DNA from 3 places in the Paraglaciecola sp. L1A13 genome. Region 3 is predicted to be linked to each of the others. Evidence: predicted binding sites of a transcription regulator. Region 3 holds the regulator's gene; each other region holds the start of a gene.
The links. The regulator sigma-54, encoded in region 3, starts transcription at its own class of promoters, with help from an activator protein. The targets are predictions, from matches to a motif close to GTTGGCACGNNNNTNGNNT.
Positions count from the first base shown of each region.

Region 1: a site for sigma-54 is predicted at 2,623-2,641, ahead of GQR89_RS07640 (CsbD family protein). Genes of this name have one in related genera too.
Region 2: a site for sigma-54 is predicted at 3,885-3,903, ahead of glnA (glutamate--ammonia ligase). Genes of this name have one in related genera too.

Region 1 is NZ_CP047024.1:1,813,242-1,821,234, reverse strand. It holds gene GQR89_RS07655 (YHYH protein) at 1-817, shown strand, start outside; partial or broken gene GQR89_RS07650 (2OG-Fe(II) oxygenase) at 1,147-1,756, shown strand; gene GQR89_RS07645 (DUF1328 domain-containing protein) at 1,857-2,018, opposite strand; gene GQR89_RS07640 (CsbD family protein) at 2,357-2,554, opposite strand; gene GQR89_RS07635 (MmcQ/YjbR family DNA-binding protein) at 2,797-3,258, opposite strand; gene GQR89_RS07630 (YHS domain-containing (seleno)protein) at 3,472-4,005, shown strand; gene GQR89_RS07625 (phosphoribosyltransferase) at 4,186-4,743, opposite strand; gene GQR89_RS07620 (lipoprotein-releasing ABC transporter permease subunit) at 4,899-6,110, opposite strand; gene GQR89_RS07615 (PilZ domain-containing protein) at 6,400-6,996, shown strand; gene mfd (transcription-repair coupling factor) at 7,002-7,993, shown strand, end outside.
Region 2 is NZ_CP047024.1:1,087,499-1,095,491, forward strand. It holds rRNA gene GQR89_RS04480 (23S ribosomal RNA) at 1-65, shown strand, start outside; rRNA gene rrf (5S ribosomal RNA) at 237-352, shown strand; gene GQR89_RS04490 (peptidylprolyl isomerase) at 909-1,691, shown strand; gene typA (translational GTPase TypA) at 1,758-3,593, opposite strand; gene glnA (glutamate--ammonia ligase) at 3,968-5,377, shown strand; gene GQR89_RS04505 (DUF4124 domain-containing protein) at 5,627-6,148, shown strand; gene glnL (nitrogen regulation protein NR(II)) at 6,232-7,311, shown strand; gene glnG (nitrogen regulation protein NR(I)) at 7,308-7,993, shown strand, end outside.
Region 3 is NZ_CP047024.1:4,281,954-4,289,946, forward strand. It holds gene GQR89_RS18060 (TlpA disulfide reductase family protein) at 1-167, shown strand, start outside; gene GQR89_RS18065 (DUF4266 domain-containing protein) at 173-412, shown strand; gene GQR89_RS18070 (DUF3570 domain-containing protein) at 403-1,698, shown strand; gene GQR89_RS18075 (FAD:protein FMN transferase) at 1,857-2,738, shown strand; gene GQR89_RS18080 (DNA/RNA non-specific endonuclease) at 2,894-3,664, shown strand; gene GQR89_RS18085 (HPr family phosphocarrier protein) at 3,724-4,002, opposite strand; gene rapZ (RNase adapter RapZ) at 3,999-4,844, opposite strand; gene ptsN (PTS IIA-like nitrogen regulatory protein PtsN) at 4,846-5,289, opposite strand; gene hpf (ribosome hibernation promoting factor) at 5,305-5,592, opposite strand; gene GQR89_RS18105 (RNA polymerase factor sigma-54) at 5,618-7,111, opposite strand; gene lptB (LPS export ABC transporter ATP-binding protein) at 7,234-7,959, opposite strand; gene lptA (lipopolysaccharide transport periplasmic protein LptA) at 7,959-7,993, opposite strand, start outside.

The DNA of each region.
Region 1 (7,993 bases), 2.5 Mb from region 3:
CACGTCAAAACCTACAGTGGATCATGCCTGCATTCAGGTATCAGAAGATCAAGACGTTAAGATCACCCTGCTTATCCCCACCACTCCAGTTATGGCGCTTAAAACCTCGCGTTTAGGCGTAGTATCAAAAGTGGGCATTGCGCTCGCTGGTGTGCCAATATTTTCTGATGCCCCCAGTGTGAAGCAAACTGGTCACTTACCAGCCCTTGATACTTGCGCTGGTCACGTTGACCCAGGCGGCTGGTATCATTATCACGGGACTTCAAGCGATATCGATACCGTGTACGCCCATGCACACGTGAACGCCAGCTGTACTAACCTGGCCCAAGACCCAGCAGCGCTGTTTGGCTATGCCTTTGACGGCGTGCCCATTTACGGCAGCGTTGATGCAAATAACGTGATACCTACAGACTTAGATGAATGTAACGGCCACACTGGTGTCATCAGTAATAGTGATATCAGTGCTTATCACTACCATTCAAGCAATGAGTTTCCTAACTTGCCCAAATGCCTCAAAGGTGTGGTAGCAAAGAATAACTTTTCGACCACTGCGCAAGCAGGTATAGGCGCTCACCCACCAGCAGGGACTAAAATCACGCGTAACGAACCACCAAGAGGCGGCAGCCAACACCCGGGTAATATGGCTCCTCCGGGTTTTGAACAAGCAGCAGAAAAACTGGGCGTTTCACAACAGCAATTAATGCAAGCCATGCAAGATGCTGGCGGCCCAGAAGCAGATTTGGCGATTGTGGCCGATAAGTTAAACGTTAGCGAAGCGGCATTAAAGTCGGCTCTACCAGAGCGCCCAAGACGATAACTACGAGAAACTGCGATGGCATCAATAATAGCGTTATCGTTATTATTGATGCCGCATAAATGCTGTTACCGCTTTTGAATCAAACCGCTATGCAAATTAATGCACGTCCTCTCTCTTTTAATACGACCAATCAAACCCTGTCCGAGCGTTATCAGCACTCCTACCCCTCCCATACAATTCCACCTATTTTGATCAATCAATTATATACAAATTCTAAATTCTGTTTGCCCTAACAACCTCATTTATTTAGCATATCAGGTGTAATAAATTAACGTCCTCGCCAAGGTACGAACGATCACCTAGCAATCTATTTGAAGTTAATTTAAATGTTGTCACGTAATACCTTACAAGGCGCGAGCGCCAGAACGTTACCTTCTCGAGAAACCATGCTTTACCGTGCGTCGTCTGTACAGAAATTTTGGACCACTAATCAAGAATTATGAAGCAGTCGTGGCAAGACCCTACATCAGAATTAGCAGTAAGGGATTTTTTGCAAGAAGTCGCGCATGACGTTTTCCAGTTTCAATTTTTCGATCCCATGCGTGTTGCAGACTTGAGTGGTTAACTTGAAAATGTATGGAATGTACAGATCCCTCTACGCCCGCCCTATAAAATAGTGCTGGATCGCCGGAGTGCCATGCTCGATCGCCGTTCAGAAGGACATCTGGCAGCACCCAGCTTTCAAACTTTGTACCGTCAACTGATGATCAGTATATGCGACCGATTGCTCGTATGCTGTTTCCAGAAATAATAGGCTACGATTCTCAGGCGTTTGGCTTTTCAATTAATTACCAGCCAAACACAGATAATTCGATTCGCCCGCACACAGATGCCTCCTCAATGACTCTTAACATTAATTTAAATCCGCCAGCAGAGGTATTTACCGGCTCAAATGTCGATTTTTATGACCGAAGCACAGGCAAAATAAAAGGGGTCGCGACTACTCTCGATAGATACCGGCTGGGAGAATAGAAGGTTGAATGAGCAAACGAACAAAAAAAAAGGCTGCACACCGGCAGCCTATTCAACAATAAATTAGCTAGACTTTCCTTCGGCCCATGACCACTGAAATAACCAGTAGTATGAGAAATACGAAGAAAATAATCTTTGCAATGCCGGCTGCAGAACCTGCAATACCGCCAAAACCTAACACTGCTGCAACCAGTGCTATAACGAGAAAAATAACAGCCCAACGTAACATACACATTCCTTATCATGATTTATGGACTCTAGGTAATGCTTCAATTATGCCAACGGAGCTGAAAAGTTTAAAAACCAAGTATTACGTGGCCTAGAAGCGTAAGTCTAACTATCATCACATTGAGAGGAGCATCTTAGCTCTGAATATATTTATTACCTTAGTGTAAAATTTTCACGGGGCACAATGTATGGTGCAGCGCCATCAAACTGACTTTTTGGTGAGATATTTAGGATGATGTCGTAGGTGAGCATAAACAAGAAAGCGCGTGTTGAAGACACTTCCCGTTATTGTGGGCTATCTTCGTCACGCGCTTTTAAAAAGGCTTTTGGCAGTAAACGTTATTTGCTATTGAAGAAGTCGTCTACCTCGCGCTCCGCTTCTTCCTTGGACTTGCCGTATTTCTCTTGAATTTTTCCAATTAATTCTGTGCGGCTGCCTTTCATTTTATCTACATCATCGTCAGTTAAATCACCCCATTTCTGCTGGGCTTTACCTTTCAACTGTTTCCAATTTCCTTCAGCTTGATCTTGATTCATACATATCTCCTATATTGGGAAAATTATCTGAACACTATGCTGTGTACAGAAGTACTTCACAAGTTGAACAGCAATCAACGTGCCACTGCGGGGATTGTTGGCTAACACTCGCGAGTGTTTGAGATATGTTTTGCCCAAGTATGAGAAAAAGGCAAGGCGTCTGGCGGCACCCAGCCTTGTTACGTTGGCTATTAAGTAGGCTTTCACGCCCCCTCCCATCAGGAAAAGTGATCGCGAAAAATCTATAAATGGAGCAAAATCGACACTTGGTCTTTTTTCAGCAACTTATTGACCACCAACATGTATGAGTTATCGATCATGCGCTTAAGCTCACCTTGCGGTAGGCTGCCATCCAATTTAACTGTATTCCAATGTTGCTTGTTCATATGATAGCCAGGCATGACCGCATTAAATACATCACGCAGCATAATGGCTTCTTGTGGATCGCATTTGAGGTTCATCCTGCATTCGTGCACTGGGCCAGCGTCGTTAGCAATTACTGGAGACTTAACGCTTTGGGCCTGCTTGCTCTTTTTGCCGATTATCGCTATAGCTAGCGTCGCATACATTTTGCCTTTAACTTTAAACACCGCCACATCAGGCCCAAACGGAAAATCTTCAGCCGTCTCAGGGAAGTCTAATAACCATTGGCGAGCGTCAGCAAATGCCTGACTATGATCTTGCTTACAGGAATGAATTTTCATATCGAATTACGCACAATATAGCCAGAATCATGGCCTTTTACTATAAACCTTATTTTAGATATAAACCTATTACAAAGCCCATAAGTTAACGCCTTTTCCCAAAGGTTTGCTTTTCATGTATGGAATATTTTGACTAATCTTTGCAATATTATTGCTACTCGCCTTGTCTCTACCAGTACAAAATAACAATTCAGCTGTAAAGGACTCTACAAGATGTTCAGCAATAAATTACTCAAACTCGCCGGTATCTTCCTGACGTTATATGTTCTAGCGATGAATGTGGCGTCAGCCGAATCAATAGACAGAGCCTCACTTGAAAAACAGGCCACGCTAGCATTAGGAGGATATGACGCAACAACGTATTTCAATTTAAGCGGCGCTCAAAAGGGTAATGATGCCTTTCAAGCGGTTTATCATGGCGAACGCTATCTCTTTACGAGTGAAGAGAATCAACAAAAATTTGCTAATAACCCTGCTCAGTATTTGCCTGAGTTTGGTGGCCTGTGTGCGCAATCTCTGGTGATGGAAAAAGACGTGATAGCCAATCCCGCTATTTACACGCTGCAAGAAGGCAAGTTATATATGTTCGTTTCCCAAGAAGCTCGCGCAGAATGGGCACAAGACTCAAGTAAAAATCTTGTTGCGGCAAATAAGCACTGGATGTTCGAGTCTGAAAAACGTCATGAGCAAATCGCGGCCAAAAAACGCTGGAAAACAAACAATACAGTTAAATTATTTAGCTTTTAAGCCATCAAATATAAAGCTATATAATAATGCCTAATGTGCCTGTCTAGATAACGCTTTGATTAGCTAAACCCTTGGCGGACAATGAATGCGATATAGGCGTTTTACCATTCGCTTATTCAGGCACAAAAAAAGGAGCATTAATGCTCCTTATATAAAATCTATGTGCTGGCTTGATATGCTTTACACCAAAATATCTCGTACGTTGGCCAAATCAGTTTTGCCATTAATAATTTCATCTGGTGTCAAACCTGAAATCTCATGAGGGAACACCAACCACTCTTCACTTTCATGCACAAAGTAATCAGGAACAATGTCCGTTTTATTATTTTTTGGCTTGTAATAAGGACACGCGATACGCACGTTTTTAGGCATATTTGCGCGAGATAGCTTCTTGATCTGAGTGATCAATGCATCAACACTGCGACCAGAGTCAAAGACATCATCTACGATTAGCAAGTCATCTTCTGCATTGGCATTTTCAATCAAGTAATGTAAACCATGAACCTTAATAGTTTTTGATTGTTGATCAATACCGTAATAAGAAGAGGTACGCACAGCGATGTGGTCTGTCTCTACTTTTTTGAAATCGAAATACTCTTGCACTGCGATACCAATGGGCGCGCCACCGCGCCAAATACCAATAATGAACTGGGGACGAAAACCGTCTTCGTATACTTTTGATGCTAAGCGGAATGAATCTTCTAATAACTGCTGAGCGGTGATAAATGTTTTTTCCATCGAAAAACCCTTTAAAGCGTGAACTGCCACTGATTGCTTAACACTACAAGCCAGCGTGCGAATATGAAAACATCGCCTATTATACACTGAAATTATGCAATAAGAGATGGGCAATATTGCATATTTATGACGAACTCAACACCATGCACACTGGCTTATTCGTATTTCAACGCGCTAGCAGGGTCGACTTTTAATGCCCGATATGCAGGATAAATACTGGCAACAAAACACAATAATAACGAAAACACGATGAGCATAACGATTTGATGCCAATGCATAATAATAGGTAAGCCCTCGCCGCCTGTGGCAGCCATAATCGGCACATTTAGTATGCTGAGTATATTGTTAAGTTGGCTGACCAGAATCAAGCCCCCTAAGACCCCAAAAAACGTCCCTTTAATACCGTTATATAAACCATTAAATAAAAACACCTTCATAATGCGCCCCCGAGATAACCCTTGGGTTAGCAATATCGCGATATCGCCTTTTTTCTCGGTCACGACCATGACCAATGCCGATACGATATTAAATGCCGCCACGGCAATAATCAGCAGCAGCATTAACGCCATCATGTTCTTTTCCATTTTAACCGCATCAAATAGCGGGCCTTGTCGTGTGCGCCAATCATCACTCGCCAGACCTAGTTCCGAGACCTTTTCTACCACCGTTTTATACTCGAATGGATCCTGTAAGAACAAGCGAGTTTGGGCGATACGGCTGACTTTATTACGCATAAGTTTGGCACTGTCTTTGATGTTCATCAGGATCACTTTGGCGTCAAGTTCAGAACCCACATCAAACACCCCAACAACAGTGAATAAACGCTGGCTGGGCATCTGACCAAATGGCCCAAACACACTACCTTGGGCTGAAATAATTCGCGTTTGCTCGCCTACTCGCAAACCAATTCGTGTTGCCAGTGCTCGCCCAACAACAATGCCGTAGCTGCCAGGGGTTAAATCGCTGATCTGCCCTACCAACATATTGTTGGCAATAATAGAATGCTGTCCGGTCACCTCAGGCTCTACGCCTTGGATCATCACGCCTTCTAAACTACGAGGCGATTGAATGACCCCTTCGGTTTCAATAAAGTCACTGGTAGCCGCAACGCCAGGCAACTGCCCAAGCGATGAAATGATCTCATTGTTAGCACCTCTCGTATCGACCACAACATGGGGCGCAATACCTAAAATACGGTCTTTTAAGTCACCTTCAAAACCGTTCATTACCGACAAAACAACAATCAAAGACATTAAGCCAAGCGCAATACCGATAGCTGAAAAAGCGTTGATAAACGCAATAAAATGGTTACCTTTAGAAGATTTTGCATAACGCAAACCGATAAATGCGGAAACAGAGTGAAACATGCTTGCAATAGACTCTTAGCCAAGGGTTAGGGATAATTCAGCGTTAACAATAACGATGCACGACAAACGCGATAATAAATAATCGCTTAACTCATGGTAAAGTAAAACGTTTTTTGAATAATACGCTCTGGTCATAGTGCAAACAAGGTTACAATGTTAAACCAACGCACTTAACGCAAAGAATCTTTGGAATTTATCTTATATTTCCCTTGGGTTAAGCTGGTCAGCGAGTTGCCGAGTAATTGATTAGGTAAAGGCCCTAAGTGGCAGGATAAATAGCGGAGAATACATGCACGGCTTAAGCCTTGAAGAAAAACAGCAGCAGTTCAATGAGTTCTTTACTATAGAGCACGCTATTCGCGTTAATTTCAAAGCGCTTGAGCCAAATTTTGTGCTGCCCGAAGCAGAAGACCTAAGTGAACATATGCCCTATGCCTTTCGCGTGGCTAGCGAAGCCTCCGCTATTGATGCACAGGCACTGCGGCCGTTGCGTAATATGGGTGAACATGCCGCTGAACTGGCAAATTTTTTGAATGCACAATCCCGTAAAATAGACTTATTGATGTCATTAGTACTGCAGCAGCAAGATGACCCCAGCCTTGCTTACGAGTCTTATAGATTTGGCGGGGGGGGCATAGTCGTGATGTGTGATGAGCCCTACAGTGTCGAGCAGAATATTGAACTTAAGCTATTTCTAAAAGAAGAAGCGTCGGCAATTTTTTGCTATGGCGAAGTCATCAAATGTGAACAAGTGGGTGAAAAACACCACGTTTCACTCATTTATAACTGTATTCGTGAAGAGGACCAAGATCTTCTCGTACGTGCCAGTTTACATCTTCAAACGGCGCAGCTTCGCAAACGCGCCAAGCACCAAAAGAACGACTGACCTACATGACAACAAGTATTTTTAATCCGACCTTGGCCAAAGGCCAAGGAGATGCAATCCAGTGGGGCAACCTTCATGGCAGTAGCTTAGCCATGTCGATTGCCAATGCAGCAGGCAAAACCAAAGGGCCAATTCTGTTGGTCACCGCTGATACCCCCAGCGCAATGAAATTAGAAAAAGAATTGAGCTTTTTCTTACTCGGAAAAAAAGTGCAAGTGCAGCTTTTTCCCGATTGGGAAACCCTGCCCTATGATAATTTTTCTCCCCATCAGGATATTATCTCACAGCGCCTTGAAACCCTGTACCGGCTAACACAAGCCCAAAACAGCGTATTTATAGTGCCGGTGAATACCTTAATGCTGCGCATGGCACCGGTAGATTACTTAAGCAAATATTTGCTGATTTTAAAAGTGAATCAAACCTTAGACCTCGATGCTTTTCGTTTGAGTCTAGAGCGCGCTGGATACCAGCATGTTAATCAGGTTATGGGTCATAGTGAGTTTTCGATACGTGGTAGTATTATTGATTTATTTCCCATGGGTAGTCAGCAACCGTTTCGAATCGATTTGTTTGATAACGACATTGACAGCATTCGCTACTTTGATCCCGACAGCCAACGTTCTGGCGACAAAATTGATGAAATAAAATTGTTACCCGCACGGGAATTTCCCACTGATAAAGACGGTATCGCACTATTTCGCCAACAGTATTTAGAAAAATTCGACCCGAACAACGCCAAAGATTCGCTTTATTATCAAGTGGGTAAAGGCATGATGCCCGGCGGCATCGAATATTACTTACCGCTATTTTTCGCTCACACAGCCACTTTATTTGATTACCTGCATCCGGATACATTGCTGATGATGCATGGTGATTTGGCCTCCGCCTGTGAATTTTTCTGGAAGGACGTTAACGAGCGCTACGATCAATTACGCTATAACTTAAGCCGCCCATTAATGTCGCCTGCAGACTTATTTTTACGCAACGAAGAACTGTT
Region 2 (7,993 bases), 1.8 Mb from region 3:
CAGGGTGTGGAAGCGTTGCAAGGCGTTAAGCTAACCTGTACTAATTGCCCGTGAGGCTTAACCATACAACGCCCAAGTAGCTTTATGTTATTTGCGTAAGTATGAAGACAAGTATTGATAATCAAGAGTAAGACTAAAGAGATTTAGCGATGATTACGGCCTGACCTGAAAAGGAACGGCATCAGCTTTTTACATATTGATTTATTGAGCGCAAGCTTGATAGATAACAGTTTATGTCTGGCGGCCATAGCGATGCGGCCCCACCTGATCCCATCTCGAACTCAGAAGTGAAACGCATTAGCGGCGATGGTAGTATGGGGTTTCCCCATGCGAGAGTAGCACACTGCCAGACTCCCATTTAGAACAAAGCCACCTTAATCGGGTGGCTTTTTTCGTTTCTGGGCTAACGAAAATACCCAAGACAATCTACACAGCATCATCAAGGTGGCTTTATTCTAAAGCGCCATCGCGCAATGCCACTCCCTTATGAGAAACCTAATCCATCGAGTGTGATGCGGGGGATCCCATGCAATACTGGTTCACGTAATACGCGGTATCCGATACGCGATATCCGATTAGCGGTATCCGATTAGCGAAAAACACAGCCAGCGTCCCATTAAGAAGAAAGGCTATCCTCAATCGCGCAGCGACTGGGGTAGCCCTTTTTTATGTCTGGTATTTAATTTATGGGCAGATGCTTTGCATTGCTACAAAATCTTTTCAATGCATATATAGCAATAATGTTGTTATCTGTGCGCAAACAAATGTCAGCTAAATTAACTTAGGAATACCAGATGCATATTCGTCCCTAAAGGATTATCTAAAAATGATTAGAAATTGTTAAGTTTTCTGAGATAAGAATCTATTAATATAGAGTTACCTTAATTTATGCGAAGTATAAGCTGTTTATGAGATTTCAATTTTCCACGTTAGCCATAGTCGCTACGTTATCCACTGCGTCATTAGGACTAGCGAATGCAACTGAAGTACAAATAAAAACGGTGCTTGGTGATGTGAGCGTTAACTTATTCGACAATACAACTCCGCAAACGGTAGCGAATTTTTTGACGTATGTTGATTCTGGAGCGTATTTCAACAATGTAGTGCATCGTTCTGAACCAGGGTTCGTGGTGCAAGCAGGTGGTTTCCAATACAACGATATGTTACCGCTAGATACAGTACCTGCTGGCAGTGCCATACAAAATGAGCCTTTACTCTCTAATCGACGCGGTACTATTGCCATGGCTAAGTTGGCTGGTAATGCCAATAGTGCCACCTCTCAGTGGTTTATTAACGTCAGCGATAATAGCACTAATCTAGATATGCAAAATGGTGGTTTCACAGTCTTTGGTCAAGTATTAGGTGATGACATGGAAATCATCGATGCCATTGCTGCTTTGGAAAGATTTAATCTAGGAGGTGAAGCCAGCGCTGCCCCTTTGCGCGATTATAGCCAAGCACAAGCTACAGCTGGAGTAGGCATTACCAGCGATAATTTGGTTATTATTAGTGATGTAGTTGTGATTGATAGAGCTATTGTGACGCATTCTGAATTAACACCCACTACCAACACCTTGCTAGTACAAAATAGCAGCGCTGATTCTAGCTCAGGGGGGTCTGGCGGCAGTGTTGGGTTATGGGGGTTATTAGCGTTAGTTGTACTGGGTTGCAGACGCAGAGTATTTAATTAACAAACCCTATTTTATAGATATAAAAAAACGGCTCTAGAGAGCCGTTTTTTATTGGATTTTAAACAATTACTCTTTTGAGCGACCCGCACGTTTACGATCATTTTCAGTAAGTAGTTTCTTACGTAATCGAATGCTTTTAGGGGTAACTTCTACTAGCTCATCATTATCGATAAACTCTAAAGCTTGTTCAAGTGACATAACGATAGGCGGAATTAACGTTTGTGCTTCATCTGTACCCGAAGAGCGCACGTTAGTTAATTGCTTGCCTTTAAGAGCGTTAACCGTCAAATCGTTTTCACGTGTATGAATACCAATCAACATGCCTTCGTATACTTCGGTCGCGTGACCGATAAACATACGTCCACGTTCCTGCAAGTTAAACAGGGCATTAGTAAGGGCTTTACCAGTAGCGTTGGCAATTAACACACCATTTTTACGCTGACCGATATTTCCACCTTTATGAGGACCATAATGATCAAACGTATGGTAAAGCAAGCCTGAACCTGAAGTCATCGTAAGGAAATCAGTTTGGAAACCGATCAAACCACGACTAGGAATGATGAAGTCCATACGAATACGGCCTTTACCATCTGGAGACATATTCGTTAACTCACCTTTACGTAAGCCAATTTGTTCCATGATTGACCCTTGATGCTGTTCTTCGCAATCTATGGTCACAGTTTCAAAAGGTTCTTCTAATTTACCATCAACTTCACGTAAAATTACTTCTGGACGTGATACTGCCAGCTCGTAACCTTCACGACGCATATTTTCTATCAATATACCTAAGTGCAATTCACCACGACCAGATACACGGAATTTATCCGGATCGGCAGTTTCGTCAACACGTAAGGCTACGTTGTGAATCAATTCATCTTGCAAACGCTCCAGGATATTACGTGATGTAACGTATTTACCTTCTTTACCACAAAATGGAGAGTTGTTTACTTGGAATGTCATGGTTACAGTTGGTTCGTCAACTGATAGAGGAGGTAACGCTTCTACATTATTCTGATCACAAATAGTGTCAGAAATTTTAAGTTCGCCCACACCGGTAACTGCAACGATATCACCAACGGTACCTAATTCAATTTCAGTACGATCTAGTCCCATATAACCTAGTATCTGGCCTATCTTACCGTTACGTTTTGTACCATCAGCACTGATAACGGTAACTGCCTGATTAACACGAGCAGAACCACGTGATATACGACCAACACCGATTACACCTACATAAGAGTTGTAATCAAGTTGTGAGATTTGCATTTGGAAAGGACTATCGATATCGCCACTTGGTGCTTTAACGTGCTTAACAATAGTTTCAAACAGTGGTGTCATATCTTCACTTGGTTCATCAGCGTCTAAACTCGCCCAACCGTTAAGTGCCGATGCGTAAACCACTTGGAAGTCAAGCTGATCATCAGTGGCGCCTAAGTTGTCGAACAAATCAAAAACTTGATCAATAACCCAATCTGGACGGGCACCAGGTTTGTCAATTTTGTTTAGTACTACTATTGGTTTTAAACCTTGAGCAAAGGCTTTTTGTGTCACAAAACGCGTTTGTGGCATAGGGCCTTCTTGCGCATCAACGAGTAACAATACCGAATCAACCATAGACATTACACGTTCCACTTCACCACCGAAATCGGCGTGTCCTGGGGTGTCTACTATATTAATGCGGTAGTCATTCCAACGGATCGCAGTATTTTTAGCAAGTATGGTAATACCGCGTTCTTTCTCGATATCGTTAGAGTCCATAACCCGTTCTTCAGCAGCGCCTCTGCTCTCAAGAGTACCGGACTGTTGTAAAAGTTTGTCAACTAAGGTGGTTTTTCCATGGTCAACGTGGGCAATAATTGCTATGTTCCTCAAGTTGGCAGTTGAGGTTTGCGATGCGCTCATAGTAGTTTCTCTTGTATGGGTGGATTTAACCACCATTAACTGAATTTATAGGGCGCGGATTGTACAGTTTTAATGTGCATTTTGCGAACACCATTTAGTGTTTATATATATTTAACGTTACAAATATATATTTGCACTAATAAGCGTCACGTTAAAGAGCACGCAAGGGTTATATTTCCTGATGTGCACTTTTGTGGTGCGTCACATCACCGGTTTGGTGCATTTGCGCTGGGCGTAGCAAGCCGTGTTTACTTAAAAAGGCCATATATCAGCGATTATGCCAAGATTGTGGTTGGCATGATTATCGCTTCGAGCATTGCTAAGTTAACCAATATCAACGTTATTTTACATTACCGTTTAATCTGGAGGACGAAATGTCAGTAGAAAAGGCTTTACAGTTTATACAAGAAAACGAAGCTAAATTTGTAGATTTGCGCTTTACGGACACTAAAGGCAAAGAGCAACATATCTCTATTCCTGCCCATCAAGTAAATGAAGATTTTTTCGAAGAAGGGAAAATGTTTGATGGCTCATCTATCGCAGGTTGGAAAGGTATCAATGAATCTGACATGGTATTAATGCCAGATACTGACACTTTGGTTGTGGACCCGTTTGCTGAAGAAACACAAGTAAACATTCGTTGTGACATCCTTGAACCAAACACTATGCAGGGCTACGACCGTGATCCGCGCTCTGTTGCTCGCCGGGCAGAGGAATACCTTAAATCAACCGGAATCGGTGATAAGGTTTTGTTTGGCCCAGAGCCAGAATTCTTTTTGTTTGATGATGTTCGTTTCCATACAGATATGGCTGGTTCGTTCTTCAAAATTGATTCTTCAGAAGCTAAGTGGAATTCAGGCGCTGAATTTGAAGACGGGAACATGGCTCACCGTCCAGGTGTGAAAGGTGGTTACTTCCCAGTACCTCCTGTTGATTCTTCTCATGACACTCGTGCAGCTATGTGTATGGTTATGGAAGAAATGGGTCTGACAGTTGAAGCCCATCACCATGAAGTGGCAACGGCTGGTCAAAATGAAATCGCATTCCTTTTTAACACCTTAGTTAAAAAGGCTGATGAAGTTCAAATTTATAAGTACGTTGTTCACAATGTAGCCCACGCTTATGGTCAAACTGCCACATTTATGCCTAAACCGCTTGTTGGCGACAATGGGTCTGGTATGCATTGTCACCAGTCTATATCTAAAGACGGTGTGAATATTTTTGCGGGTGATAAATATGCCGGCATGTCTGAAGATGCATTGTTCTATATTGGTGGTATCATTAAACATGCTCGCGCTATTAATGCTTTTGCAAATGCATCAACTAACTCGTACAAACGTTTAGTACCTGGTTTCGAAGCGCCTGTAATGCTTGCTTATTCAGCACGTAACCGTTCAGCTTCTATTCGTATCCCTCATGTTAGCAGTGAAAGAGCGCGTCGGATCGAAGTGCGTTTCCCTGACCCAACAGCTAATCCATATTTGGCATTTTCTGCCATGCTTATGGCTGGCCTTGACGGGATAAAAAATAAAATTCACCCTGGCGATGCAATGGATAAAGATCTTTATGATCTGCCTGCAGAAGAGGCGGCTGAAATTCCAACTGTTGCCACTTCATTAGAAGACGCGTTATCTGCGCTAGATAGTGATCGTGAATTCTTAACTGCCGGTGGCGTAATGAGCGACGACATGATCGATGCTTATATTGCCCTTAAGAGCGAAGAAGTTGAATTGTTAAATATATCGGTACACCCGGTTGAATTTGACATGTACTACAGCGTTTAATATTAACTGTAGTAGCGGGTCGAATGAACATATTCAGCCGACCTGAAACATAATTTTTACCTTAAAAAACCTGCTCTGAGCAGGTTTTTTTATATGCGTCGTTTGTACAAAGAGTGCCGCCGCGTGTTGCACCGTTTATTAGACTGCTATGAATCACTACCGGAGTTAATCTATTTAACAAAATAGTGTAATTACGACTTGCTTGATATTGGGGTAAACTAGATGTCTCGTCTCTTATGAGCCAAAATTATGCAAGTCATTCGTTTATGGATATTGTTACTTTTTATATTAGATGCTAACGCGCAAAGCGATAACATATTCAAAGTTATTACCCATGACGGTGAAATCATTTATACCGATAAGCCTTTAGGGAATATTAAGCCGATCGAGTTACCTAAAGGCTCGATGATAGCCTCAAAGTCAATGACGAAACCACGTATTGAAGGACTGTCTCAAACTATAAAACAATCCACGAATACCCGTTATCAACTAAAGGTCGTTACTCCTATACCTGAACAAACTATCCGCAATAATAACGGTGACTTAACAATTAAAGCGACTATTTCGCCGAAGGTGCAAGGTATTTATAAATTGCACTTAAATGACCTGGTTATTAGCCAAAATAGTGAAACTTTTCAGCTTATTGCATTAGATCGGGGTGTTTATAATTTTTATATCGAATTTGCCCTCAAGTCGGGCAAGGTCCTTGCATCTACTTCAAAGCAAAGGTTTTATTTGCACCAAGCTTCAGCGCTAAACCGTCCTAAGTAGGATCATTCACTTGACCACAGGATCGTATTGAGCTGAGATAGATATCTTAGCACCAATTTGGTGCGAAATTATATGTTGTCCCTATGCCGTTTAATATTAAAACAGACACCTTGCTAGATAATTTATCGACTGCCGTCATCTTATTGAATGAGCAGTTTGTGATTATCGAAGCCAATCACGCTGCTCAAGCAATGTTCGAGCGTAGTCTAAACTTGTTGTTAGATTGCCCGATTAAACAGCTTATCGCCGATTCGAGTTTGGATTTCGTTCGTTTTACTCAAGATATGCAGCATGGCGAAGGGTATTCCGATGGGGATGTACTGATCAGTTTTGCTGATGGCCGTCATACCCATGCAGATGTGACGGTAAGTTGCCTTCATACTTCTACTGGGGTGACGTTGCTGCTAGAAATACGCTTAATCGAAAAACAAAAAAAAATCAGCCAAGAAACTCAACAATGGGCTCAACAACAAGCTGCACGAGAATTAATTCGGGGTCTTGCCCATGAAATAAAAAATCCTCTTGGCGGAATTCGCGGGGCAGCACAATTATTAGAGAGAGAACTGCCCTCAGAAGGCTTAAAAGAATTCACCCGCATGATCATTGAACAATCAGACAGACTACGTAATTTGGTTGATAGATTACTGGGCCCTAACTCGAGGCCTAATTTTCAAAGTCATAATATACATCGCGTTCTTGAGAAAGTAATCACCCTAGTTCAACTTGACTTGAGTCACGAAATTACCATCGAACGTGATTACGATCCAAGTATACCAGAGAGCAATATTGATCAAGATATGGTGCAACAAGCCGTTCTGAATATCATGCGTAATAGTGTGCAAGCTATTTTACAAAGTGACCAAAGCGACGGGAAAATCAACGTAGTGACTCGGATTGAACGCCAAGTGACGATACATGGCGTACGTCACCCTTTAGCCATGAGAGTGAGCTTGATTGATAACGGACCTGGGATCCCTGCCGAACTTAAAGACACCCTATTTTACCCCATGGTGACAGGCAAAAAAGAAGGAACCGGATTAGGCTTGTCGATTGCTCAAACGCTGATCGACCATCATAAAGGCAAAATCGATGTTGAGAGTTGGTCGGGAAATACCGAATTTACTTTATATATTCCAATTAACAGGAAGGAGCTTACTTCATGAGCACAGAATCAGTTTGGATTGTTGATGACGACAGTTCTATCCGTTGGGTTTTACAAAAAGCGTTACAATCTGCCAATATACCTTGTTTTAGTTTTGAAAATCCCGAAGACCTTCTCTTACAATTGCAGACTGATCAGCCTCCAGAGGTGATTGTTTCAGACATACGTATGCCACAAATGGATGGCATGGAATTACTTGAAGAAGTACATAAGCGTTATCCGTCTATTCCTGTCATTATTATGACAGCACACTCTGATCTTGACAGTGCGGTAAATGCTTATCAAAGCGGCGCATTTGAATATTTGCCTAAACCTTTTGATATAGAAGAAGCGGTTGGGTTGGTGCGCAGAGCGTTAACGCATGTGCGTGAACAGGCTAAAAGTAATCATCGACCAGCCCTAGCCACAGCTACGGAAATCATTGGCGAAGCGCCCGCTATGCAAGAGGTATTCAGAGCGATTGGACGACTATCTCGGTCGAGTATCAGCGTATTGATTAACGGTCAATCTGGTACAGGTAAAGAGCTAGTTGCTCAAGCTTTACATCGTCACAGTCCTCGAGCCAAACAAACATTTATAGCTCTAAATATGGCCGCAATCCCGGCTGATTTGATTGAGTCAGAATTATTTGGCCATGAAAAAGGCGCTTTCACAGGTGCGCAAAATGCGCGTCAAGGCCGATT
Region 3 (7,993 bases):
TCGACCCTGATGGGGAAATCGCGCAGCGCTACGAGCTTATAGGTATGCCCAGTAGCTACTTAATCGCTAGAGACGGCAGTGTCCGCTTTAGTCACAAAGGCTTTTTCAGTGCCAAAAAATCGGCCTATGAACAACAACTTGTCAGCTTATTACAAGAATTGGAGTAATCATTATGCTTAGTAAACCTACTATTAATCGCTTGCTAGTCGCCTCAGCGCTAGTTGCTACTTTAGCTTTAAATGGCTGTGCCAACTTAGGCGTCAAGCCGTGGCAGCGCGACCTACTTGCCAAGGACGAAATGGCACTTGATGCCGAAGGCATCGATTTAGGATTAGATGACCATATTTATTTTAGCAAAGAAGCCACTAGTGGTGGTCGTTCATTTGCTGGGGGGGGCTGCGGATGCAACTAACTAAAAGTAAAAATCTTAGCGTGTCACTGGCAGCAGCAGCCTGCGCGCTTTTGAACGTTGGCGCACAAGCGGAAGAAACACCAGCAGAGGAATGGAAGTTCGATACGGCAATATTGTATTACGGTGAAACAGACCGAGTACAGCTTGCTGAAGGCGTATTCAACGCCAATAAAGACTTTGGCGATCAGCGCATATTTAATGGCAAAATTGCCATTGATACCCTTACTGGCGCATCAGCATCAGGCGCGGTTGCCCAGCAAGAAGCCCAAACATTCACGCGTCCTTCCGGAAATGGCCAATATGTGGTGAATCCAGAAGAAACACCCCTTGATGACACATTCCAAGATACCCGTGTGCAACTCAGTGCCCAGTGGACTCAGCCCCTATGGGAGAATATGACCGGCAGTACAGGGGTACATTTATCAAAAGAGTACGACTACTTGTCGTTAGGTGTGAACGGTTCACTAGCGCGTGACTTTAATCAGAAAAATACCACTGTATCCGCTGGCGTCTCTTACCAGTACGACAGTATTGATCCGGTTGGAGAAGCACCTGTTGGCCTATCCAGCATGGTGGTTGATACAGGTCAGTTTGCTGATGAAACATTATTTGATACCGCTTTCGATGCGACCCGTACTACTGATAGCAAAGACAAAAATACGGTCGATTTACTGTTAGGTGTCACCCAAGTTATAAACCGACGCATGCTAATGCAGTTTAACTACAGCTATTCAGTTGCAGACGGTTATTTAACCGACCCCTACAAGTTATTAAGTGTGGTTAACAGTGAAGGGATCACCCAAGACATTCTGCACGAAAATCGCCCCGATAAGCGCACTAAACAAAGTTTTTATTGGCAGACCAAATATGCCTCTGATTACGGTATTGCGGATGTATCTTATCGCTATGCCACAGATGATTGGGATATTGATTCTCACACGTTTGATTCGAGATTCAGAGTGCAACTAACTGACAACAGTTACCTGCAACCGCACTTTCGTTATTACCAGCAAAGTGCTGCAGATTTTTATCAACCGTTCTTAGTTGAGGGGTCGTTGTTGCCGTCAGTTGCCAGCGCTGATTATCGTTTAGGTGAAATGACGGCATATACCGTAGGCCTTAAATATGGGCAAACTATGGACAATGGCCGAGAGTGGGCCATCAGATTGGAGTACTACCAACAGAGTCCTAAAAATGCAGGCTTCGACGAGCCAGGTGCACTTCAGGGCTTAGATCTATACCCGAGCATTGATGCTGTCATCGCTCAGGTAAGCTATAGCTTTTAGCGCTAGTATTTCATAATGAATTTGGCTCAGGGTATACTGTCTGCTATATGTTTACTTACTTTAGCAATGATAGAACTGCCAACTAAGGTGAGACAGTCTTGAGCCAAATCCCAACGTTATTCTCAAAAGGTGACTATTTTCACGGTCACTTTTTTTGCATGGCTAGTCCATGTGAGCTGTTAATTGAAACCCAAGATCAGTTATTCGCCAATCATCTTCTTCAGCAAGTAGTTGCACAGACTAAACGTATCGAACAAAAATACAGTCGCTATATTGCCGGTAATCTTGTTGATCGAATAAACCACAGCAATAACAGTTGGGTGCAAATAGACCAAGAAACCCACAGGTTACTGGCATTCGCGCAAACCTGCTTTGAGCTCAGCGATGGCATGTTCGATTTAACATCTGGCGCACTGCGAAAAATATGGGACTTTACCGGTAAAGGACAGTTTCCAAGGCCAGAACAAGTCGCTAATATAATAAAACACATCGGCTGGCAGCATATAGAATTTACCGAACAACATATTCGTTTACCCTCTGGTTTCGAATTAGATTTTGGTGGTATAGGCAAAGAATACGCAGTGGATGCTGCGGCCAAGCTTTGTACTGAACTTGCGCCTACTGTTTCAACATTGGTTAATTTCGGCGGCGATATTCAAGTCACTCAGCCCAGACGCCATCATGCTTATTGGCAAGTCGGTATTGAGAGCCCTCAGCTTATAAATGCCTCTCAACAAGTAGTGCCCTGCCAGCAAACAGAAAACGCTGACCAAGATACTCACGCTATGGTAAAGATAGCCTCAGGTGGCTTAGCCACAAGTGGTGACGCTCGACGCTTTATTATTCACAACAACATACGCTATAGCCATATTCTAAACCCCAAAACAGGTTACCCTGTAACCGGTGCCCCGCGCTCAGTGACAGTCGCAACAGACTTTTGCATTCAATCCGGCATGATAGCGACCATGGCCTTACTTCAAGGGAGCGAAGCCGAACATTTTCTACAAGCCCAACAACAAAAGCATTGGTGTTACTGGTAGATATCTGACAGGAAGCCATTCATCAACGTCCTTATCCTTTTTCATAAGTCCTTAAATTTGCTAAATAATTTAATATTAATATCACCGTCCCAAGGATATTTTGCTGTATCATTTTGTTATTGATGTATTTGTAGAGAACGCTAAGAGCGCTGTAAATGAAGTCCTACGTATTAATACTTTTGGTGTTTGTAACAAATACCTTATACGCTAACGTGTGCGGCCAATTTAACTGCCCGACTGGTGCACCCATTGAAAATGATGTGATCGAACGCCCAATTTATATATTAAGCAACAATCACGACACCAAATTTGCCGATTGGGCTGCTTACCAAGTCACGCCAGAAACGATTGATGGGCCGAGTCGTTCACGTAGTTGGCGATCTGATCCCGAAATATTAAGCCAGTTCACTTTAGAAACTGCTGACTACAAAGATGCCAACGCTGTTATCCGCACGGACCGCGGGCATCAGGTACCTCTTGCGAGTGTGAGCAATACCAATGATTGGCGCACGACAAACTATTTGTCGAATATCACCCCGCAAAGCTCCAATTTAAATCAAGGCCCTTGGGTGAGGTTAGAGTCAGCAATACGGAACTTAGCACGAAGCGGGAACACTGTTTACGTTGTTACCGGCCTCTTATATGAAGGATTTTTTGCCGTATTACCAGGCGCAGATGAATCACATGTTGTTCCATCTGGCTATTTTAAAGTTGTGGCTATGATCACCAGCTCAGGATACGTGCGAGCATCTGCCTATGTTATGGAACAAAACAGCGCGCGTGCCGATAACTATTGCATGAAAGAGGTCACGATAGACAATGTCGAAAGTCGCAGTGGTTTAAATATATTCCCCGCAATGACTGGCAGTAAGGAATATACAGTGGAATCCCGTCTAGGAGGGTTGAGCAGCCTGTTAGGTTGTTAAAACATTAGCGATTAATGTTAGGGATATTATTCAGGCTTAAAAAAATACACTAATGAAGTCTATTCACTTTCGTTAAACTTACCCACAATGAGCTTTTCTACTGCTTCCATGGCTTGTTGGGCATCTATGCCTTGTGAAATAACCAGTACTTCTTTGCCCTGACAACTCTCAAGCATCATCAAGCCCAGTACACTGCTAGCAGAGGCACTTTTATCGTCCTGCACTATGGTCACTTCAGCGTCGAATTGATTGGTCAGCTTAACCAATTCTGTCGCTGCTCTGGCATGCAAGCCGAGCTTATTTACAATGAGTAAAGTCTTTTCTAAACGCTCACTCATCGATTGAGTTCTCGATGGCGAATTTGTACATCAGGATGCGAAGCACTAAAAGTCTTGGCAAGCATTTCAACCACGTAAACCGAACGATGTTGACCGCCGGTGCAGCCTATCGCAACAGTGACATAGCTGCGATTATTACGCTCTAAATGTGGCAACCAAGTTGAAATCAAATTTTGGATTTGCCAGATAAATTTAGTCACTATGGGTTGCGAGCCAAGAAATATCTCTACTGGCGAATCGAGACCGGTCAACGGTTTTAAATCTGGTTCCCAATGTGGATTCGGCAAAAAACGTGCATCAAATACGTAATCTGCATCTTTGGGAATACCATGCTTAAAACCAAAACTTTCAAACACCAATACTAAACGTGAACTTTTTTTACCTAAAATACGTTCGCGCACTAATTCAGCAAGCTGATGAATCGATAGTTGGTCAGTATCTATGTACAAGTCAGCACGCTCAGCAATAGGCGCCAGTAATTGGCTTTCTGCTTGAATAGCACCAGCTAACGATTTGTTCTGTTTTGATAACGGATGTAGGCGACGCGTTTCGCTAAAGCGTTTGATAAGTACATCATCGCTAGCATCTAAATAAAGAATGGTCATTTCCCACGTCGAAGGTAGATAATCAAGTATCTCTACCAATTCATTGGGATCTTTGGGGAGATTGCGCACATCAATACTGACCGCCACTTGGTCATACTCATCGACTACAGTATGGGTCAACGTAGGCAACAAATTGACTGGGATGTTATCGACACAGTAGTAGCCCAAATCTTCCAACGATCTTAATACAACGGACTTACCTGAGCCTGAGCGACCGCTTATAATAATAAGTTTCATATCAACTGAGTACCTGAAATAGTGCTTGGTCAGTAGTCGCGCTACGCAATTCCTTCAAGACATCTTTATCACTGAATTTTTTGGCGATCGCGGATAAGGTTTGTAAATGCTCGTTGGCCTTCTCTTCAGGCACCAATATCGCGAAAAATATGTCCACAGGCATATTATCGATAGCATCGTATTGAACCGGAGGTTGACAAGTCACCAGCACAGCTAAGGTAGACTCAAGACCTTTTATACGGCCATGGGGCAACGCAATACCACCACCAATTCCTGTACAGCCCACCTTTTCTCTACTACTTAAGCTGGCCAAAATAGTGGCTTGGTCTATCTCAACAAGGTGCTGAGAGGCCACCTGACTGATGAGCTCTAAGATGCGTTTTTTGCTAGAACCCTGAACTGCGCATAAAACGCAGTCAGGGTGAAGAATACTTGAAATTTCCATTATTTACCTGATGGGTTAATGGCGCTTAACTTTCTCTTTATGCTTAATGACTTGGCGATCGAGCTTATCTATTAGCCCGTCTATCGCGGCGTACATATCGCTGTGTTCCATGGTTGCAAAAACATCTGCTCCATTCAAATGTATCGTAGCTTCAGCTTTTTGGTTCAGCTTTTCTACATTGAGAATGACGTGAACATTGTTAATTTGATCGAAGTGCCGCTCTAGCTTGGTAAATTTAGTATCAACATAATCTTTAAGTGAATCGGTAACATCCACATGGTGACCAGTAATATTAATTTGCATAACGCCTCTTCCTTCTTTAATCAGCCTACAATAGGCTTTTTCGTTGGTTCGACGGGGGTATCATAAGAGATTCCCGGTATTTTGCTATCGTTCGCCTAGCAACCATAATGCCTTGATCAGCTAACAATTGAGCAATCTTGCTGTCGCTTAACGGCTTACTGGGTTTTTCAGCCGCGACCAATTTCTTAATCAACGCACGTATTGCAGTTGATGAACATTCTCCGCCAGTTTCGGTAGCAACATGGCTAGAGAAGAAATACTTCAACTCAAAAATACCTCTAGGGGTATGCATATACTTTTGCGTGGTAACACGAGAAATAGTCGACTCATGCATCTCAACCATTTCTGCTACATCATTCAATACCATAGGCTTCATCATTTCTGGACCGTGTTCAAAAAAGCCCATTTGCTGTTGCACTATACAGTTTGACACTTTTAATAACGTATCGTTGCGACTCTCAACACTTTTAATAAACCATTTGGCTTCTTGCATGTGTGAGCGAATAAATTGACTGTCACTAGTATTTTTTGCTTTACGACTCATGGCCGCATACTGCTGATTTACATTCAACTTTGGCAAGCTGTCGGGATTGAGTTCGACTGTCCAGCGGCCATTCTTTTTGCTCACCGAAACATCAGGTATTACATATTCTGGTTCGCCTTTTATCAAAGCGCTACCTGGACGTGGGTTTAATGTCTTGAGTAAGCGCATTACTTCGCGTAAATCATCTTCTTTTAAACGTGATTTACGCATTAACGTCCGATAATCCTTACTGCTCAGTAAATCCGCATACTCACCGATCAGTGTTTTGGCTTCTTCTAACCAAGGCGTATCTGGCGCAAACTGACGTAACTGAACCAATAAACACTCCTGCGGAGTGCGAGAACCTGAACCGATAGGATCAAACATCTGAATCCGTTTTAGCACGCATTCAACTTCATCAAGTTCTATCTCTTCATCATCCATACTCGTCAGTACGTCTTCAACACTCATGGTCAAATAACCAGACTCATCAATAGAGTCAATAATGGCCGTCGCTATCGCCACATCAGTATCGCTAAAATGTGTTAAGCGCATCTGCCATAGCAGGTGATCTTGAATATTGTCAGTGGTTTCCCCCTGAAAAATTTGCTCATCGTCGCCTGCTGACCCACTCGAAATACTTGATGCAGGAGCGGATGACGCACTGATGTATTCATCCCACGTGGTATCCATGGGTAAATCTTCGGGTATATCATTTTTTTCTAGGGCTTCACTTGCATCAATATTATCGCTGCTAGTTTCGACGATCTCATTGTTGTCTTTAGACGCAGGATCTAACGAATTATCGTTAAGTGCACTGTCGCCAGATTCTTGGTCAGTAGGCTCTTCTATCTCCAAAAGCGGATTTGAATCCAACGCTTCTTGAATTTCTAGCTGTAAGTCCAGCGTAGAAAGCTGCAACAAGCGTATAGCCTGCTGCAACTGCGGAGTCATAGTGAGTGATTGACTAAATTTTAATTGTAAAGAGGGTTTCATTTACTTCTTTATTATGTCCGTTGCAAACTATCTATATGCTGTGGTTGATTCAATTTGACTGTATTTGTCTCACCAAGCGCCTGATAAATATCTCGATAAAAAGAGTGGCTGTTTCACAGTAACTATAGCCTGAATTGTTCACCTAGGTATACATCTCTTACACGTTGATCACTTAATACTTCTTCGGCTGTACCGGAAGCAATCAATTCACCTTGGCTGACAATATACGCCTTTTCACAAACATCGAGTGTCTCTCTTACGTTGTGGTCTGTTATCAAAACACCAATGCCACGATCACGTAAATGCTGAATAATTTTCTTGATATCATTAACCGAAATAGGGTCTACACCAGCAAAGGGCTCGTCAAGTAAAATAAATTCTGGGTCAGCGGCAAGGGCACGCGCTATTTCTACGCGCCTGCGTTCACCGCCTGACAAACTCATACCAGCGCTGTTTCGAATATGATTAATATTGAATTCGTCTAATAATGAATCTGCCTGTTGCTCTCTTTGGTCTGTCGTTAGCTCTTTGCGCGTTTGCAAAATAGCCATTAAATTCTGATACACAGTCAACTTACGAAAAATAGAAGCTTCTTGAGGCAAATAGCCAATCCCTAAACGTGCCCGCATATGCATTGGTTGCAAGGTAAGATCTTGCTGGTCGATGCATATTTCGCCTTTGTCTAGGGGTACAAGTCCCACTATCATGTAGAAGGTGGTCGTTTTACCCGCGCCATTGGGACCGAGCAAGCCCACAATTTGGCCCGTAGAAACTTCAAGGCTTACATCCCGTACAACCTGCCGAGACTTGTAGGATTTAGCCAAGTGAGTGGCTCTTAAGGTCGCCATTATGGATTTACGTCCTGTTTAGGTTGGTCAGGTA